2 linked regions of the Puniceibacterium sp. IMCC21224 genome follow. The protein of the gene in region 1 interacts with the protein of each later gene in a pairwise test. Links are inferred from orthologs where the notes say so. Each region holds a gene or a part of one and is shown on either strand. Other genes may lie near its edges. The genes, in order: ctaD and IMCC21224_RS19165.

Region 1 (3,283 bases):
GCGGCAGCCATTGCCGCAGGCACTGCGCTGGAATGTGTCTGGCTGGTCGAACACCCCCCGCTCTATACGGCGGGCACCTCGGCCAAAGCATCAGATCTGGTCGATCCGGATCGTTTTCCGGTCCATACAACCCAGCGCGGCGGACAATACACCTATCACGGCCCGGGCCAGCGTGTGGCCTATGTGATGCTGGACGTGGGCAACCGCGGTCGCGATGTGCGCCGCTTTGTTCAGGATCTTGAGGCTTGGGTGATCTCAACCCTGGCCGAATTCAATCTGACCGGCCATATCCGCGAAGGCCGCGTCGGTGTCTGGATTGAACGCCCGGATCGTCCGGCGACCGTCAACGGCGACATCGCCGAGGACAAAATCGCCGCCATCGGTATCCGTCTGCGCAAATGGGTCAGCTTTCATGGCCTGTCAATCAACGTCGAGCCGGATCTTGAACATTTCGACGGCATCGTCCCGTGTGGAATCACCGACTACGGCGTCACCAGCCTGGTAGATCTGGGCCTGCCCGTGACGATGGCGGATGTTGATATCGCCCTGCGCCGCAGCTTTGATACGGTCTTTCCTGCCCTAACACAGTCAGCCGACGCAGACTGATCCCCCGTCACGATGGCGTGCGACCTGTGTCCCGGCGCCCACCCCCCCCATGACACCTCCCTCACGGGATACTGCGTCGCGTCTGCAAGGCCCTGCGACAAAAATGTTCGCTCTGCGGCAAAAGCGGTCATTGCCCGTGACGTGCGCAAGTTCTAGAACGTGTAACAGAGAACACTCAAGCGCGGCGGTCCTCCGTCTACGCCCAAATTATCACCTTCGAGGAGGCACACATGGCAGACGCCGCCATTCACGGCCACGATCACACGGATGAGCGTGGATTCTTTACCCGCTGGTTCATGTCCACAAATCACAAGGATATCGGCATCCTGTACCTGATCGTTGCAGGTCTGGCCGGTTTCGTTTCTGTCGCTTTCACCGTCTACATGCGGCTGGAGCTGATGCACCCCGGCGTGCAGTACATGTGCATGGAAGGCGCGCGCTTCTTTGCCGCCGCCGTTGCGGATTGTACGCCGAACGGCCACCTCTGGAACGTGCTGATCACCGGTCACGGCATCCTGATGATGTTCTTTGTGGTCATTCCGGCCCTGTTCGGCGGTTTCGGCAACTACTTCATGCCGTTGCAGATCGGCGCGCCTGACATGGCGTTTCCGCGCATGAACAACCTGTCGTTCTGGATGTATGTCGCGGGCACCACCATGGCGGTCTGTTCGGTCATGGCTCCGGGTGGCAACGGTCAGGCTGGCTCGGGTGTCGGCTGGGTGCTGTATCCGCCCCTGTCGGTGCGCGAAGGCGGCCTGTCGATGGACCTCGCCATTTTTGCGGTTCACCTGTCAGGCGCATCGTCGATCCTGGGCGCGATCAACATGATCACCACCTTCCTGAATATGCGCGCCCCCGGCATGACCCTGTTCAAGGTGCCGCTGTTCTCGTGGTCTATTTTTGTCACATCGTGGCTGATTCTGCTGTCGCTGCCGGTTCTGGCGGGCGCGATCACCATGCTGCTGACCGACCGTAACTTTGGCACCACCTTCTTCGACCCGGCAGGCGGGGGCGATCCGATCCTCTACCAGCACATCCTGTGGTTCTTTGGCCACCCGGAAGTGTACATCGTGATCCTGCCCGGTTTCGGTATAATCAGCCACGTCATCGCGACCTTCTCGCGCAAACCGATCTTTGGCTATCTGCCGATGGTCTGGGCGCTGATCGCCATTGGCGCGCTGGGTTTCGTGGTCTGGGCGCACCACATGTACACCGTGGGTATGTCACTGACGCAGCAGAGCTATTTCATGATGGCGACGATGGTCATTGCGGTCCCCACAGGGGTCAAGATCTTTAGCTGGATCGCGACCATGTGGGGGGGCTCGATCGAGTTCAAGACACCGATGCTCTGGGCCTTTGGTTTCCTGTTCCTGTTCACCGTGGGCGGCGTAACCGGCATCATCCTGTCTCAGGCAGGCATCGACCGGGCCTACCATGACACCTACTATGTCGTGGCGCACTTTCACTATGTGATGTCGCTGGGCGCGGTCTTTGCGATCTTTGCGGGGATCTACTTTTACTTCCCCAAGATGACCGGCAAGATGTATCCTGAATGGGCAGGCAAGCTGCACTTCTGGGCCATGTTCATCGGTGCGAACATCACCTTCTTCCCGCAGCACTTCCTAGGTCGTCAAGGCATGCCGCGCCGCTACATCGACTACCCCGAGGCGTTTGCCACCTGGAACTATGTATCGTCGCTGGGGGCGTTCCTTTCCTTCGCTTCGTTCATCTTCTTCATCGGGGTGATGGTCTGGACACTGCGCAAAGGTGCCGCCTGCACCCAGGCCAACCCCTGGAACGAATACGCGGATACCTTGGAATGGACCCTGCCGTCGCCGCCGCCCGAGCACACGTTCGAGCAGCTGCCAAAACAGTCTGACTGGGACAAGGGCCACGCTCACTAAGCGTCCGCTTCGCCCCTTCACAACACCGGAAAGGCCCCGCCATTGTGCGGGGCCTTTTAGCATTTGGCTGATCATTGATAAATTTTGACGTCGACGCGAAACGGACTTGCTTTGACATCGACGGCGCGCCCAAATCACCGGATGCTGATCCGCTTTGCCGCACTTGCCGATATCCACGGAAATGCTGACGCCCTGCGCGCCGTGCTGGCGGATATTGACGCGTTTGGGGTAAGTGATCTTGTGGTGTTGCGCGATCATTTCAGCGGCCCACTGGATGCCGCTGGCACCGCGACGCTGCTGCACAGCCGCCAGCTGAGCGCGATCCGCGGTAACCATGACCGCTATCTGATCGAAACCCCACGCCATGAGATGCATCCATCCGACGCGGTCGCCTATGATCAGCTGTCAACGCGTGACCTGAGTTGGCTCCGCAGCCTGCCCGCGACATTGACCATTGATGATATCCTGCTCTGTCACGCGACCCCGACGGATGACGAAACCTACTGGCTTGAAACTCTGACGCCCGACGGCACGCCACATGCCGCCCCTCTGAATCTGATCACGCCACACGTGACTGACCTACCCCACAGCCTGATTCTCTGCGCCCACACACACGTTCCGCGCAGTATCCGAATCCCCGACGGGCCATTGATTGTGAACCCCGGCAGCGTCGGCTGCCCGGCATATGATGACATCCACCCGGTGCCTCATATCATGCAGACCGGCACTCCCGACGCCTCATATGCACTGCTTGAACGCGGCCCGGGCGGCTG
Region 2 (3,153 bases), 2.2 Mb from region 1 along the record:
CGGGGCCTGCGCCCCTAGCCAGCATCAGAGAAATCTCAATATGAAGCGAGCGACATTAAGGAAATTCAGATATCGCCAAAAGGAATGTTTTCCGGGAGAATTTCAGGGTAGCCCTATGTTCCCGGCGTCGAAGTCGCAGCATTCCGATCCAAGCGTCACCACATGCCGAAGAAAGTCGTCGCCCGCGCTCTTAAGATAGTGGATACCATAAGGTATTGGGGGCAAAGGTGGAGACGACTGCAGAGCCACGAGTCTACCGGACTGTACGAAATGTTCGCAGATGCGTGCGGGAAGATAGGCAATCCCGAGCCCTGACAGGGTCAGGGCCAACTGGGCTGAGAAACTGGATGTCGAGATCTCATTGTCGATCGTGACCCGCAAAGAGGTCAACCAAGCCTCGACCATTGAGCCCAAGCCCGATCCATCGCGTTGCCCGATCACTGTCCGGTGGCGCAATTCTTCCGGGGTCAGGGTTTCCAATCCGGGAGCATACGTTGGCGCCCGCAGCCACTTAAGTTCCACGGTCGACAGCACCGTAGTCTCGATCTCCCGCGTCTCGAATGCATTGGGAACGATCGCTGCGTCCACGCTTCCGTCGCGTAGCTTTTGCATCAGCGAAATTGATCCGTCGACCACAGGTGTTACGGTCGCGCCTGGATAGCTCTCGCGAATTCTGGTCAGCAGCCGGGGCAGCCAAGTGATGGCAGTTAGCTCTGTGACGCCAAGTCGCAGCGTCCGAATGTCGTGTTGCGGGTGGACAGCGTCCATTAACCGATCACGTTGGTAGAGAACTTCGGAGACTTGTGGCAGCAGGCGGGTGCCATCCTCGGTCAGCAATATTCGCCTACCGTTGCGGTCGAAAATGTCGACACCCAAGGCATATTCACCTTCTTGGAGGCGTTTCGAGATTGCCGATTGCGTGGTGTTCAGACGGTGCGCCGCTTCTCCAACACCCCCAAGCTTGGCCACCCAATAAATAGCTTCCAGTTGCTTGAGTGTGATCATCTACCGCACGCTCTCCGTTGAGCTCCGTAGCCAGAGCATGGCGTCGCAGGTCACTGTTTCAGACGCCCCGCGAAATCAGCCAGACGGTCGCAGGCTGCCGCGAGAACGTCAATGCCGCTTGCAATCGAAAGTCGGAAGGCCGGGCTGACGCCATAAGCTGATCCCTGCACGCTTGCTACCCCGTGATCCAGCAGCTCCATCACCACGGCTGAATCGTCGCTGAGAACCCGTCCAGAAGGACCGGCGCACCCAATCCATTCAGAACATCCAACATAGACATAGAACGCCCCTTGGGGTTCAAATACCGATAGGCCGGGTACGCTAGACAATCGCTGTACGACAAGGTTCTTACGCGCTCTGTATGCGTCGACCCATTGGGGCAGGAAATCGAGGCCGGAGGTAAGCGCCGCCCGCGCCGCTTCCTGGCTCACCGCCGCCGGGTTGCCACTGTTTTGCGATTGCAACTTCGCCATGGCAGCAACCAGATCCGACGGGCCCGCGGCGTAGCCGATCCTGAATCCCGTCATGGCGTAGGTCTTGGAGACACCATTCACAGTCAGCACCCTGTCGGCAAGATCAGGGTTTACCGCAGCAAACGAGCCCGCAGCGCGGTCAGTGAAGCGGATATGCTCGTAGATCTCATCAGTCATAACCATTACGGAGGGATGGTCCCTCAGCACCCCGCCGATCTGCTGCATCGTTTCAATGTCGATCATCGTTCCCGTCGGGTTGTTGGGAGAGTTCAGCATCAGCCATCGCGTTCTGGGGGTCAGAGCCCGGCGCAATCTGTCGGGATCGATCCGGTAACCGTCGCTGGCAAAAGTTTCGACGACGACAGGCTTGGCCCCGTGATAAAGCGCGATGTCAGGATAAGACACCCAATAGGGAGCCACGACCACAACTTCATCTCCAGGCTCAAGTGTGGCGGCCATTGCATTGAAAATGACTTGCTTGGCGCCGGCTCCGACGATCACCTCATCGGGTCGCACCTTCAACCTGTTCTCCCGGAAGAATTTCTCCACAATTGCTTGTTTGAGGGCCGCAGTTCCGCCGGGCGGAGTATACCGAGTCGCTCCCGCGGACATAGCCTCGGCGGCCGCTTGCAGAATATGCTTAGGTGTGTCGAAGTCCGGCTCGCCAGCCGTCAAGTCACAGATGTCCCGACCTTTTGCGATAAGACCGCGAGCATGGCTCATGGCGGCAATGCTCGGCGAGGGAGCAATTCGGCCTAGCCGGGTAGATATCTTCGTCATTGGTCGTCCTCCACGTTGTCAGCAAATGATCAGGCGAGGGATATTGCGTCAAAGGAAATATTTTTCGGCGACACATTCCTTTAGAGAATTTAAAATCGGGCGATCATATTCCCTTCTGGAAAAGTAATTATTCTTAATAGTCCTTTGACGAATGACCTTCACCGATGTTGGGTCGTCGACAAGGTTTCCTTCGGCTGTGTGACTCGCTCGTGAGGCTCTGGCGCATTGGCGGGCGAAACCAGCACCAACTAAAAGGACATCAAGTAGATGGATTTAGGACTGACAGATAAAACAGCGCTGGTTCTGGGTGGTGGAGGTGGCTTGGGATCGGCCATTTCTGCGTGCCTCGCCGCTGAAGGTGCCAATGTGGCCGTCGCCGATCGGGATGCAGAAGCTGCCACACGTACGTCAGAAGCGGTTTTGGCGGCTGGCTCAAGTTCGATCGTAATTCCCTGGGATTTGGCTGATCTAGACCAGATCAACGAAAATGTGGCCACGGTCGAATCGCAGCTTGGGCCAATCGACATCCTCGTGGCGCTAACTGGTGGCCCGCCTCCGGGCGAAGTTCAGGGCCAGGAATTCAATTCTTGGCGTACGCAGTTCGATGCCATGGTGCTGTCTGTCATTGGCATCTCGGATCGGGTTCTTCCAGGAATGCGCGGCAGAAAATGGGGACGCATCATTACGTCGACATCATCGGGCGTCGTTGCCCCAATTCCTAATCTTGGAATTTCAAACTCATTGCGAAGCACACTAGTCGGATGGTCCAAAACCCTTGCCTCCGAAGTCGCGCGTGATGGCGTGACTGCAAACGTAATCGTGCCCGGTCGTATCTTGACCCCACGCATTGCATTTTTGGATCGCAAGAAAGCTGAACGCGAAGGCAAGACCGAGG

The links.
Region 2: the proteins of ctaD (region 1) and IMCC21224_RS19165 interact in binary tests that used the Escherichia coli proteins (3 or more experiments, as listed by UniProt). The link is inferred for Puniceibacterium sp. IMCC21224 from one-to-one orthologs.

What each region holds. Positions count from the first base shown.
Region 1 is NZ_LDPY01000001.1:1,889,334-1,892,616, reverse strand. What follows is about bases 218-3,173. They hold ctaD (cytochrome c oxidase subunit I), read left to right. Parts: upstream 218-836; coding sequence 837-2,510; downstream 2,511-3,173. Other genes in these bases: IMCC21224_RS08660 (metallophosphoesterase), read left to right, coding at 2,622-3,173; lipB (lipoyl(octanoyl) transferase LipB), read left to right, coding at 218-606. In the rest of the region: more of lipB, read left to right, coding at 1-217; more of IMCC21224_RS08660, read left to right, coding at 3,174-3,283. UniProt on the Escherichia coli protein: Cytochrome bo(3) ubiquinol oxidase is the terminal enzyme in the aerobic respiratory chain of E.coli that predominates when cells are grown at high aeration.
Region 2 is NZ_LDPY01000001.1:4,092,796-4,095,948, forward strand. What follows is about bases 158-2,983. They hold IMCC21224_RS19165 (pyridoxal phosphate-dependent aminotransferase), read right to left. Parts: upstream 2,259-2,983; coding sequence 1,056-2,258; downstream 158-1,055. Other genes in these bases: IMCC21224_RS19160 (LysR family transcriptional regulator), read right to left, coding at 158-1,005; IMCC21224_RS19170 (SDR family oxidoreductase), read left to right, coding at 2,526-2,983. Also shown: more of IMCC21224_RS19160, read right to left, coding at 103-157; more of IMCC21224_RS19170, read left to right, coding at 2,984-3,153. UniProt on the Escherichia coli protein: Shows aminotransferase activity with methionine and histidine as substrates, and to a lesser extent also with phenylalanine.